3 regions of the Arthrobacter sp. zg-Y916 genome follow, and region 1 is predicted to be linked to each of the others. Evidence: riboswitches for the same ligand, from Rfam matches in the RefSeq annotation. Region 1 holds a riboswitch; each other region holds the start of a gene.
What was found. A riboswitch is a leader RNA that binds a small molecule or an ion and turns the genes downstream of it on or off. The one in region 1 is predicted to bind S-adenosylmethionine.
Positions count from the first base shown of each region.

Region 2: linked by a shared signal. The riboswitch ahead of LOC59_RS08125 (flavin reductase family protein) and the one ahead of LOC59_RS02260 (hypothetical protein) in region 1 are both predicted to bind S-adenosylmethionine.
Region 3: linked by a shared signal. The riboswitch ahead of LOC59_RS15100 (LLM class flavin-dependent oxidoreductase) and the one ahead of LOC59_RS02260 (hypothetical protein) in region 1 are both predicted to bind S-adenosylmethionine.

Region 1 covers NZ_JAJJOD010000001.1:470,890-475,092, reverse strand. The annotation lists gene paaZ (phenylacetic acid degradation bifunctional protein PaaZ) at 1-801, opposite strand, end outside; gene LOC59_RS02265 (SGNH/GDSL hydrolase family protein) at 1,062-2,054, shown strand; SAM riboswitch class IV at 2,124-2,256, shown strand; gene LOC59_RS02260 (hypothetical protein) at 2,274-2,660, shown strand; gene LOC59_RS02255 (hypothetical protein) at 2,699-3,295, shown strand; gene LOC59_RS02250 (3-hydroxyacyl-CoA dehydrogenase family protein) at 3,361-4,203, opposite strand, start outside.
Region 2 covers NZ_JAJJOD010000003.1:243,162-247,364, reverse strand. The annotation lists gene aspS (aspartate--tRNA ligase) at 1-525, shown strand, start outside; gene LOC59_RS08130 (ATP-binding protein) at 599-1,717, opposite strand; gene LOC59_RS08125 (flavin reductase family protein) at 1,805-2,311, opposite strand; SAM riboswitch class IV at 2,360-2,479, opposite strand; gene LOC59_RS08120 (MFS transporter) at 2,582-2,929, opposite strand; gene LOC59_RS08115 (hypothetical protein) at 2,926-3,234, opposite strand; gene LOC59_RS08110 (PhzF family phenazine biosynthesis protein) at 3,387-4,203, shown strand, end outside.
Region 3 covers NZ_JAJJOD010000010.1:11,343-15,545, reverse strand. The annotation lists gene LOC59_RS15105 (hypothetical protein) at 1-329, opposite strand, end outside; gene LOC59_RS15100 (LLM class flavin-dependent oxidoreductase) at 365-1,756, opposite strand; SAM riboswitch class IV at 1,794-1,910, opposite strand; gene LOC59_RS15095 (ABC transporter ATP-binding protein) at 2,342-3,169, shown strand; gene LOC59_RS15090 (aliphatic sulfonate ABC transporter substrate-binding protein) at 3,278-4,203, shown strand, end outside.

The sequences.
Region 1 (4,203 bases):
GGTTTCGCTGGTGAAGCGCACCCCGCCTTCGATGACGTTGGTGTGGTTCTTCAGCTTGTTGGCGGTCGACGCCGAGCCGGTGAAGGAGACCATGTCACGGTAGTCGAGGTGGTCCAGCAGGTCCCGGGCGGAGCCGGAGATCAGCTGCAGTGAACCTGCCGGAAGGATCCCGGATTCGATCATCATGCGCACTGCGGCTTCGGAGAGGTAGCCGGTGGGCGTTGCGGGCTTCACGATGGTGGGAACGCCGGCGATGAACGCAGGAGCGAACTTCTCGAGCATGCCCCAGACCGGGAAGTTGAAGGCGTTGATCTGCACGGCGACGCCGGGGATCGAGGTGTAGACGTGCTCGCCGATGAAGGAGCCGTCCTTGGAAAGCACCTCGGCGGCGCCGTCGATGACGACCGTGGAGTTGGGCAGTTCGCGGCGTCCCTTGGAGCCGAACGTGAAGAGCACGCCAATGCCGCCGTCGATGTCCACCAGGGAGTCGATCTTGGTGGCGCCGGTGCGGGCGGAGATTTCGTAAAGTTCCTTCCGGCGGCCGTTCAGGTACTGGGCCAGTTCCTTCAGCTTCAGCGAACGCTGGTGGAAGGTCAGGCCGGCCAGTCCGCGGTGGCCCACGGTGCGGCCGTGCTCCACGGCGGCTGCAATGTCCAGTCCGTCGGTCGACACCAGGGCGAGGATTTCACCGGTGCTGGCGTCCCGGACCTCAGTTGGGTTTGCGGCGGCGCTTTCCGGGGTCCACCACTCGTCCTGGACGAAGCTGGGGACGACTTGCACGTCTATGGCGGTTGAGGTCATCTTTGACGGACCCTTTCGATACTGGACGTTCGTTTTCCTGACCGGGCGAGTTCCGCTGGCTGCGGCTTCCGCCGGACACAGCGATAACTGACCGGACGGTCGGTAATGAATCCAGCCTACATGAGAGTGCCCTGCGGCACACTATGCCAAGCCCGGGATCCGGCTTTTTGACTCGCGGCTGCCCCGGCTGCCACACCACGTGTTTGCTCCTGTCCGCGCCGGCGCTACCGTGGGCCCGGACGACGACGGAAGGTACGACGATGAACCGGAACCCGATGCGCGGCTGGACGAAAGCAGGACTGGTGCTGCTTCTTGGAAGTGTCCTAACTGCTGGCGGGGTTGCGGCTCCGGCGGCTGCGGGCGGACAGGACCGCGGCCACCACCGCGGGTGGGACCGGGACCGCGGGTGGGACCGGGACCGCGGGTGGGACCACCACCGGGGCTGGGATCGGGGCTGGGATCGAGACAGGGACCGCGGCGGAGAAGTGGATTACGTTGCCCTGGGTGACTCCTACGCGTCGGGCTTTGGCGGCGGGCCGCTCCTCGATGCCTGCGGCCGGACTGCAGAAGGGTACCCGGCCCTGCTGGATGCCCTTCGCCGGGTGGATCGGGAGGCGGATGTGACGTGTGCCGGCGCGACGGCGTCGAGCACTCCCCCGGGCGCTCCCGCCGGACCCGTGGACCTGCCGGAGCAGATCGCCGCCCTGCGCGCGGATGGTTCCCTGAACCGCGGCACCGACCTGGTCACCGTCACGATTGGCGGCAATGACGTTCAATTCGGCGCCGTCGTTCAGGCCTGCATCGGTCCGGTGCTGCCGGAAACCTGTGCACCCGCCATTGCGAGTGCGACCGCTTACGCGCAAACCACCCTCACGGCGCAGCTGCAGGAATCCCTCCGCCAGATTCGTGAACTCGCGCCGCGGGCCGAACTGGTACTCGTCGGTTATCCGTACCTGTTCGAGGCCGGAACCGCGGGACCGCTCAGCCCGGAGGCGGTGGCACTGTTCAGCCAGGGGACGGACGCGCTTAACGCGGTGCTGGCCGGACAGGTACAGCGCGGAGAAACCTTCGTGGATGTCACGGATGAGTTCGCCGGGCACGGCGTGGGGTCCGCGGATCCATGGATCATCGCCCTGGGCAGCGAGTTTCAGCTGCACCCGAATGCCACCGGCTACCGCGAAGGCTACCTGGCGGCCATCACCGCAGATGTCCATCTGGGGCATGGGAAGGGCCACTGCCGCGGCCGGCGGTAACCGTTGTCATTGCCGAAACAAGACGCGGCAAGGGACGGGTGCCACCGGCACCTGCTAACGTAATCAATGCTTCACGAGACATGGCCTCCGCACCTTCCCGGTGCGGAAAAGCTCCGACTGGCCATGCACCAACCCCACTGTTCGGCGGGTGGTTCGGATGACGAAGCGGCCCGCGTCCAACCGGAGCGGGCAAGGACACTCTCTTTCGAAGGACACGCTGTGCTTCCCTCCAGTGACCCGCGCTGCACCGCCTTTTCCCCCGGCCACAAGATCCATTGGATCCACGGCGGCCGGCTCAACCGCTACGAGGACTGGATCGACGTCGAAGTCCACGCCGATCCGGAGCTGGACCTGATCTACCTGATAATCGCCGGGCAGCAGCAGCTCATGTGGCACCACGACATTCCGCTCCTCGCCGAAGCCCTCGCGCTCAGCCCCGGGCAGCCCCAGTGGTGCCCCCGGTATTCGTCCCTGATGGTCCCGGGCGCCTTCGAAGGCCGCAACCGGAGTTCTTTTTTCTACTTGGCTACTACCGGGCGGGCGGCTCCCTGCCGGGGACGGGTTCCGCGACATGATCTGAGGATGCAGGACAGCGATTCCGCGTAGGGCAATACTTGGGCGGATTGTTTAGGGGAAGGGGCCGGATGGACACAGCCCAGGTGCGGTTGTGGTGGCTCCCGGTTGGTGCCGGCGGCCATCTGGTGGTCCACACCAGCCGCTGGTGGGAGCTCTGGCGCGCGCTGCGCGAGCGGCGACGTCCCCGGCCCCTGTTCCACGCAGCACTGGAAGTCACCGCGAGCGGTTCCCGCTATGCGATTGAAATGACCCCGGCGTGGGGCCAGGGCACCGGTCCGCTCGGAGTCGTGGCCACGGGACCAGTGGGACTCCGGTCCCTCGGACGGCTCAGGCTGTTCCGGTACGAGGTGCGGTGCTGGCCGAACGGGGTCATACCGGACCTCGCCTTTGCGCCGGAACCGGCCCTCGTGTTCAATCTGGACGCTGCCGGGGCCGAGGCCCTGCTTGCCCGGGTGCCGCAGGTGCCCCTGAAGGTGTGGGGCGCGAAGGTGCCCGGCGGCGACATGTGGAACTCGAACTCCCTGGTTTCCTGGCTGCTGCAGACCAGCGGTTTTGACGCCGCGGCCCTGCAGCCCCCGCAGGGCGGCAGGGCTCCGGGCTGGCTTGCCGGCATTGATGCCGCACGCCCGCAGTCTCCCACGGCAGAAGCCGAACAGCGGCCTTAACGGCAGCAGCCCGCATGCTCCGGCCTCACAGGGGCGAAGGATGCGGGCTGCCGCTCATTATGAAACTAGCTCCAGTCGAAGAACCCCTTGCCGGTCTTGCGGCCAAGCTCGCCGCGGGCCACCTTGTCCCGCAGGATCTGCGGCGGCTCGAAGCGCGGGCCGAGTGTGGAGGCCAGGTACTCGGCGATGCCGAGGCGCACATCCAGCCCCACAATATCCGTGGTCTTCAGCGGGCCGGTCGGGTGCTTGTAGCCCAGGACCATGGCCGCGTCGATGTCTTCAGCGGACGCAACACCCTCTTCGACCATGCGCATCGCCTCGAGCGCGATCGCCACACCCAGGCGGGAGCTGGCGAAGCCCGGAGCGTCATTGACGACGACGGGAGTCTTGCCCAGGTCGGCCACCCAGGTTCGGGCGGCCTCGGCGAGCTCTTCGGAAGTCTGCTTGCCCAGGACCACCTCGATCAGGGTGGAGGCAGGAACCGGGTTGAAGAAGTGCAGGCCGCAGAAGCGCTCCGGACGCTGCAGCTTTTCGGCCAGCTCCGAAACTGACAGCGAGGACGTGTTGGAGGCGAGCCAGGCGCCGTCGCCCAAATGCTCCTCCACAGCGGCCAGCGCGGCAGCCTTCAGGGCGAAGTCTTCCGGAACTGCCTCGACGACCAGGCCTGAGCCGGCGAAGTCTGCATAATCGGTGGAGACGCTGAGCCTGGCAACCAGGGCATCGAGGGTCTCGTCCGTGGTGCCGCGCTCAACGCTCTTAGCGAGGTTGGAGGCAACGCGCTCGTACGCTGCGCTGGCTGCCTGCTCATCGCGCTCAACCACGACGACGGCGGCACCGGCGGTGCAGAAGGCGTGGGCAATGCCCGCGCCCATGCGGCCGCCGCCGAGGACCCCGACCTTGGAGGGAAC
Region 2 (4,203 bases), on a different contig from region 1:
TTCGAGCCCGCCGCCGCGGCCGTTGCCGCCGGTGACGTCGCCGCAGGCGAAGGCGAGTGGACTGCGGTGCACCACGCCTTCACCTCCCCGAAGCCCGAGTTCATGGACACCTTCGACGCGGATCCCGGCTCGGCCCTGGCCTACGCCTACGACATTGTCTGCAACGGCAATGAGATCGGCGGCGGTTCCATCCGTATCCACCAGCGCGATGTGCAGGAACGCGTGTTCAAGGTCATGGGCATCTCCGAGGAGACCGCCCAGGAGCAGTTCGGCTTCCTGCTCGAAGGCTTCAAGTACGGCGCTCCGCCGCACGGCGGCATCGCCTTCGGCTGGGACCGTGTGGTGGCCCTGCTGGCCGGCGCCGACTCGATCCGCGACGTCATCGCCTTCCCGAAGTCCGGCGGCGGCTACGATCCGCTGACCTCCGCTCCGGCGCCGATCAGTGCCCAGCAGCGCAAGGAAGCCGGCGTCGACTTCAAGCCGGAGAAGAAGCAGGACAAGCCGGCCGAGGCTCCCGCTTCCTAGCCCGACCCAGCCTGCATAAGGGCCCGGCCGCCACTTAGGCGGCCGGGCTCTGTGCTTTAAGCGTCTGTGCTTTTTAGGGTTCTGCGGGTAGAGCGCTCATGCCCGCCTGACGGCGCAGGTGCTGCCGCAGGCCCGGGATGGCGAAGTCCACTTTGCCGTGTCCGGTGGACTCGATAAGTCCGGCTGCCAGCAGCCGGGACCGGTAGTTGGCCACCAGGTTGGTTTTCGCGCCAAGGCGGCGGCCGATGTCGCCGGCCAGGGACGGGCCGTCATCCACCGCCATGGCTGAGAGAAATTCCCGGTCCTTGGCCGACGCCGTCGCCAGGGCTGCCTCAATGACGGTGCGCGCGTTGCGCCGGTGGGCTGCGTCTATGGCCCGCTGGACGGCATCCGTTCCGAGGTGGCCGGCCTGCGTCTCCGCCTCCCGCCAGAGGAAGTAGCCCACCAGCTGGATCAGGAACGGATAGCCGCCGGTCGCCTGTGCGGCGCGGCTCACCAGATCGGGGCTGATCTGGAAGCCGGCGCCGGCAAAGGTTGAAGCAAAGGACTCTTCAACCTCCCGCACAGCAGCGGCATGCAGGTCGATCTTGTCGGCCCGGCGCAGGAACGTCGCCACGCCCTCGTTCAGCAGATCCGAAACTGCCGCTGGCAGCCCCGCGAAGACCAGTCCGATCGGCAGCCGGGCCTGGATGAAATGCTGCACGCTGGCGGCAAGCTGCGCGAGCTCGCTTCGGTCAGCGGCGTGGATCTCGTCCACGCTGATGATGAGGCCGGTGCGGTGTTCGTCCAGGAGGGTCAACAGTTCCTCCCCGACACCGCGCCACGCGACCTGCCGTTCGGGCGGCAGCTGGGTCGTAATGCTGAAACCGGCAGCTGCGAGGGCGGTGATGCGGCGGGTCTTGGGCCCGTCCCCCAGTTCCTCGGCCAGGCGGCGCATCGATTCGCCAATGCGGCCGACGAATCCCGGCGTGGCGGTCTCGGAGATGACAGCCCAGCCGCTTTCGCGGGCCAGGTCATGTGCGGCGCCGAGCATGACGGTCTTGCCGATGCCCCGTGCACCGGTAAAGATCGTCAGCAGGCCGGGGGCGCCGGACCCCAAACGGAGTCCGTACTGGAACTCATCCAGCACGCCCTCCCGTCCCAGGATTTGCGGGGGAGTGGCCCCGGCGGAAGGTCGGAACGGGTTTTCCATGCGGACAGACTCCTGTGAGTCGCTGTGTGCTTTGTGAGTTTGCGCGGGCTCGATGAGTCTATATGAGTTCTGTGAGTTTGAGGCTGGTCAGGCGAAGGCAGGGACAGCCAGATTGCGGAACGCCGAACCGTGGAAGACCAGCGGCTCATGGGCGCCGTCGTGAGTGGAATAGCCGTGCACCCGAAGCAGGACGACGGCGTGGTCCCCGGCCGGAACCTCGTTTTCGACCGAGCATTCGAGCCAGAGCGCTGCCTCGTCCAGGAACAGTGCACCGGTCTCTGCTTCGTGCAGGCTCAGGCCTGCAAACCGGTCGCCGTCCCGGGAAGCGATCTGGCGGCAGACGCCGTCGTGCCCCGTGCCCAGGATGGACACTCCGATCCGGCCCGCCGAACGCAGTACCGGCCAGGTGCGGGAGGTGTTCTGCACGGCGAACATCACCAGGGGCGGATCCATGGACACCCCGACAGTAAAGGAGGAGGCCACGATTCCCTGCGGGGCGCCGTCAACTTCGGCGCAGAGTGCTGCGATTCCGGACGGGAAGCGCCCAAAGGCCTGGCGCAGTGCATTTGGCTGGAGATCGGTTTCGAGTGCCATGAAGATTCCTCTGCCTGACGCGCAGCCTGCGGCAAGGAGCCGGATGCGGCGCTGTACTTGCGGCACCGGGAAATCCGCCGGAGCCGCCGAATCGTCACCTGGAGCACCCCGCTACGGCGAGAGGGTTGCCGTCCAGCCGGCCAGGGCCTCTGGCTGGAACTCTTGATTCTGGCTACCAATCTAGGGGCGCGGTATCCCGCGCGCAAACCCGCGCTGTGAGGCGTACACACGCCGCAACAGTTCGTAACGGGCTGTCTTAGGGCGCGCCCGCTATTCCGGCAGCAGCTCCAGGGATGTGTCCGCCGCGGCCGAACCGGGACGGTCCCGGACGCCTATCTTCGCCAGCGCCAACGGTCCCAGCACACCTCCAGCGAGCAGAACTGCAGCGAAGACCAGGCAGGCTGCCAGCCAGGAGCCCCCGGCGTAGAGGAAGCCCGCCAGCAGCGAACCAATGGCCGAGCCGAGCTGGCCCGCGTTGCCTAGGATGCTCATCGCCCGGCCGAGGCGGCGCGGGTTCAGTTCCGCGGCGACCTCCCCGTACATCGGCGGCAGCAGTGCCAGGAAACGCTGGTGAGTACCCAGAGCGCGGCGGCGCGTCCTGGACCGGCCCGGGATCATCTTCCGGCGACGTCGGACGCCTGCGCGGAGCGCAAAGCAGCACGACCAAACGCTTCGGAAGAGAGCAGGCCAGCCATGGAACCTGAGTCACGGTCCGGGAACTCTGCGGCAAGGGCGCGGATGGACACCCAGAAGAGGGCCCCGCCCACACCGCCGAGGATCGCTGCGCCGAAGGCAACGGACAAGGAACCGGCCAGCGCGTAGCCGAGACAGCTCACGGCATAGAGCAGGGCGCCGGACGCCGCGGTGACGGTCCTCGGGCGCTTATCCGCCAGCCAGCCCGCTGCCGGCCCACAACGGAACAAGGAAATCGAGGATCCGCGGACCCGCCAAGCAGCACGGCGGCAGTTCCGGCTGCTTTCCTCCCGGCGGGCGCTCTGTTCATGCGCCGATCCCAGCCAGCAACGGACACGGGAATAGGAACGGTACCGCCCCGGCCAGCCATTACAGTGTCCGCATGAGACAACGCTGGTTCAAACAGGTAGACGTCTTCGGCAACAAGCCGTACCAGGGCAACCCGCTTGCGGTAGTGCTGGACGGGGAGGGCCTCGACGACGAGCAGATGCAGCAGTTTGCCCGCTGGACGAATCTGTCGGAGACGACCTTCGTGCTCCCGGCCATCCAGGACGAGGCTGACTACCGGGTCCGGATCTTCACGCCCGGAGGGGAGATACCGTTCGCCGGGCACCCTACGCTGGGCACCTGCCACGCCTGGACGGAAGCGGGAAACACCCCGATGAAACCGGGCCTCGTGGTCCAGGAATGTGGAATCGGCCTGGTTCCCCTGCGCGTCAATGCCGGCCTCGCTGCGTTCGCGGCGCCCCGCCTGATCCGCACCGGACCCGTGGAAGAGGACATTCTGGCCAGGGTCACAGCCGCCCTGGGCCTGCGGCCGGACCAGGTCAAGGGCCACCAGTGGGTGGACAACGGTCCGGGCTGGCTGGGACTGCTGCTCCCTGACGCCGAAACGGTGCTGTCGCTGACGCCGGACCATGCAGCGATTGGCGGCCTCCGGGTGGGGGTCATAGGCCCGCAGCCCGAATCGGCGGAGACGGACTTCGAGGTACGTGCCTTCGCGCCCGGCCTGGGTGTCTCGGAGGACCCGGTCACGGGCAGCCTCAACGCAGGCCTGGCCCAATGGCTGATCGGCCAGGGCATCGCCGAAGAACGCTACACCGTCACCCAGGGCACAGCCGTCCACCGTTCCGGCCTGGTGCGGGTGTTCACCCGGGAGGGCCGGATCTGGATCGGCGGCGAGTCGGTCACCTGCATCG
Region 3 (4,203 bases), on a different contig from region 1:
GTGACGTCGGCCTTGCCCTGCCCGTAGTCGAAGATGGTGGTCGGAACGTGGGGTGTGCTGGTGGCCACCACCCGTGTGGTTGCAGCGTCCACCGGCTCGAAGGTGAGCACAATGTCTTCGCCGAACGTCTTCCACGTGGTTCCCGCCACCAGCTCTGCCCGCTCCTGCCAGATCCCGGTGAGGGTCATCCGTGGAAGCCCCGCCCCGGCCCGTTCGACGGCAGGAGGGAGCGCCGAGACAGGCGCCGCGACCACCATTTCCCCGCGGGCCCGGGCGCGCTTGGAGGTGACGTTGAGACTGAGAGCTTTGGTGTTCCCCGCATTTGTCATGCGCACGAGCCTAACGGAACCCCCGCAGGGCCGGCCTAGCGGCGGACCGCTGGGTCCAGCCGGAACCGCGCGCCGCGGTGGTCCTCCGGAAGCTTGTCACCGGCACCGAAGAGCTTCTGGCGCAGGGTTCCGGGGGCATACTCCGTAGGGTACGCGCCGCGCTTCTGCAGCTCGGGCACCACGAACTCGACGACGTCCTCGAAGGTTCCGGGCGTGACCGCGTAAGCCAGGTTGAAGCCGTCGACGTCGGTCTCCTCGACCCAGCGGATCAGCTCCTCGGCCACCTCCGCACCGGAGCCGACCAGCCGCGGGCCCAGTCCGCCGATCCCGGCGGTCTCGGCGATGTCGCGCACTGTCCAGGGCTCGCCGTCGTCGTTCACTTTCTGGAAGTTCGCAGCCGCCGACTGGATGGCGTTGGATTTCACGGCGCCGAGCGGCTGGTCTAGTTCATAGGTGGAGAGGTCCACACCCATCCAGCCGGACATCAGCGCCAGGGCACCTTCGTCGCTGGTGTAGCTCTGGTAATCCAGGTGCTTGGCTTCGGCTTCCTCGGAGGTGGCGGCCGTGATGATGGTCAGCAGGGTGTAGATCCGGATCGAGTGCCGGTCCCGGCCGGCGGCTTCCGCGGCGTCGCGGATCTTCGTGACCGTGGCCTTGAGCTTCTCCACTGTGGACGCGCCCACGAACACTGCTTCAGCGTTCTCCGCCGCCAAGCCGATGCCGCGCGGCGATGCGCCTGCCTGGTAGATCACGGGGGTGCGCTGCGGAGACGGCTCCGAGATGTGGATGCCGGGGACCTTGAAGTATTTGCCCTCATGGTTGATGTCATGGACCTTGGACGGATCCGTGAAGACGCCGGTTTCCCTGTCGCGGACGACGGCGTCGTCTTCCCAGGAACCCTCAAGCAGCTTGTAGACGACTTCGAGGTATTCGTCGGCGTGGTTGTAGCGCTCGTCGTGCTCGAGCTGGTCCTCCTGGCCCATGTTGCGGGCGGCCGAAGGCAGGTAGCCGGTAACGACGTTCCAGCCGACGCGCCCGTTGGTGAGGTGGTCCAGCGTGGAGAGCCGGCGGGCGAACGGGTACGGATGCTCATAGGCGGTGCCGGCGGTGACGCCGAAGCCCAGGTTTTCGGTGACCAGGGCCATCGCGGAGACCAGCAGCAGCGGATCATTCACCGGCACCTGCGTGCCCTGGCGGAGGGTGGCTTCGTTGGAGGAACCGTAGACGTCGTAGGTGCCCAGCACGTCGGCAATGAAGATTCCGTCGAAAAGCCCGCGTTCGCAGGTCTTCGCCAGGTGGGTCCAGTAGGAAAGCCTGGTGTAGTCCGCCGACCGGTCTTCGGGGTGGCGCCACAAGCCGGGTGACTGGTGTCCGACGCAGTTCATGTCGAAGGCGTTGAAGCGGATCTGGCGGGGAGCGCTGGTCATCGAAGAATCCTTTCCCAGGCGACGCACCGGGGACGGAGCGCCGTACTTGCCGCCGACGGATTCGCCGGGCGACCGGATCGTCATCTGGGGCACCCCGCTACGGAAAGAGGGTTGCCGCCCAACCAGCCAGAGCTTTGCGTTGGGACTCATGATCCTGCGGCTCCAGTATGGGCCCCTGAGCCGGGGCCGGCGCAACCCCGGCCGTGTCACGCGGCGTAACGCCCGGCGTCGTACCTCCAACTCCGCCCGCCTCCGCGCCGCCTCTCCGACCACCGAGAGGCCACTTACGGCTGGTTTGGGCGCTCAAAAGAGCCGTAAGTGGCCTCTCGGCGGGAAATAGGGCCGGAGGGACCCGGATTCGGAATGTTACGCGGGGACTTGCCCGCAGGCTGTCCGAGGGCGTTTAGTTGCACTTGACCATCCCGAGCGGCTGAGAGACCTGGATCAGTGAAGCCGCAGCAACCCTGGTCGGAGTGCTTCCTCCTTGAGGCACTGCGATAGCGAGGTGGACGTCGCAGGAGGCCGCTAACCCGGCCCAGGACGTTTTCCGTAGGGTGCTACTGCCAGGACCGATGGAGTGTTCACATGACTGCAGTACTGTCCTCCGGCTCCCATGCCGTTTCCACTGCCCCGCGTCCCACGCCAGACTCTGCCCTGCCGGTAACGTTCGACGGCGTTGGCCGCGCCTTTGGTTCGGGCGCAAACGCCCACGTGGTGCTGCGCGACATCAATTTCGAGGTCCGTCCGGGCGAAGTCCTGGCCATCCTCGGCTCCAGCGGCTGCGGCAAGTCCACGCTGCTGCGCGCGACCGCCGGACTCGACGCCGCCTCCACCGGGCAGGTGCTGATCGACGGTACTGCCGTCCGCGGCATCGATGACCGGTGTGCCGTTGCCTTCCAGGAACCGCGGCTGCTTCCGTGGCAGACCCTGCAGGCCAACGTCGCCATCGGCCTGCCCAAGAGCACCAGTGCGTCCGAGGGCAAGGCCAAGGTCGCCGAGCTCCTCAAGCTGGTTGAGCTGGACAGCTTCGCGAAGCACCAGCCCCGCGCCGTGTCCGGCGGCATGGCCCAGCGCGCGTCGCTGGCCCGGGCGCTGGCCCGCAAGCCCGGCGTGCTGCTGCTCGACGAACCGTTCGGCGCCCTCGACGCCCTGACCCGCCTCAAGATGCAGGACCTGCTGCTGGACGTGCACCGCGCAGCTCCGGCCACTGTCCTGCTGGTCACGCACGACGTCGACGAGGCGCTGCAGCTCGCGGACCGGATCATTATCCTCGGCCGGGAACCGGGCAAGCCCGGTGCCACCATCACGCAGACCATCACCGTCCCGGGCGCCCGTCCGCGGGACCGTGCCTCGGCTGAACTGGCACGAATGCGCGGAGAGCTCTTGGCGAGCCTCGGCGTCGACCGCCACTAGGCGACCCCTCCTCCCCCACCGCCGCGGGCATTCCCGCGGCGGATGCCGCGGGCGATCCGTGCCCGCACCGCCCTTCTTCCCTGCCCTCCACTTCCTGAAGGAATCCCCATGAACCGCCGTTCCCGCTTCTCCCGCCGCCCGCCCAGCTTCTCCCGCCGCCCCCTCGCCGTCCTGGCCGCCGCTGCCGCAGCGTTCTCGCTGGCCCTCACGGGCTGCGTTGCCGGCGAAGACTCCTCCGGCGCTGCCGCCAATGATGCAGCCGACGGCGGCACCCTGAACATTGACTTCGCCACCTACAACCCGCTCAGCCTGGTCATCAAGGACCAGGGCTGGCTGGAAGCCACCCTTGAAGAGCAGGGCGTGGACGTGAACTGGGTGCAGTCCGCCGGATCGAACAAGGCCAATGAGGCACTGCGTGCCGGAGCGATCGACGTCGGCTCCACCGCCGGTTCGGCTGCCCTGCTGGCCCGGTCCAACGGCTCCCCGATCAAGACCATCAGCATCTACTCGCAGCCGGAATGGGCCGGACTCCTCGTCTCTTCCGACTCGGACATCAGTTCCGTGGCTGACCTGGCCGGCAAGTCCGTCGCCGCCACCAAGGGCACCGACCCGTACTTCTTCCTGGTCCAGGCGCTGGAAGAGGCCGGGCTGAGCACCTCCGATGTCACGGTTGAGAACCTGCAGCACGCGGACGGCCGCACTGCCCTTGAAAACGGCGCCGTGGACGCCTGGTCCGGCCTGGACCCGATCATGGCCGGCGCCGAGCACGCTGGTGCCGAGTTCCTTTACCGCAATCTGGACTTCAACACCTACGGCTTCCTGAACGCCACCGAGTCCTTCCTGGAAGAGCAGCCGGAAGTAGCCCAGACCGTGGTCAACGTCTATGAAAGGGCGCGTGCCTGGGCAGCCGAGAACCCGGAAGAAACCGCGCAGATCCTCGCCGACGTCGCCGGCCTGGACCTCGAAGTGGCCCGCACCGTCATTCTGGAACGCAGCAACCTCGACGTCGACGCCGCCCCGGGCGACGCCCAGCG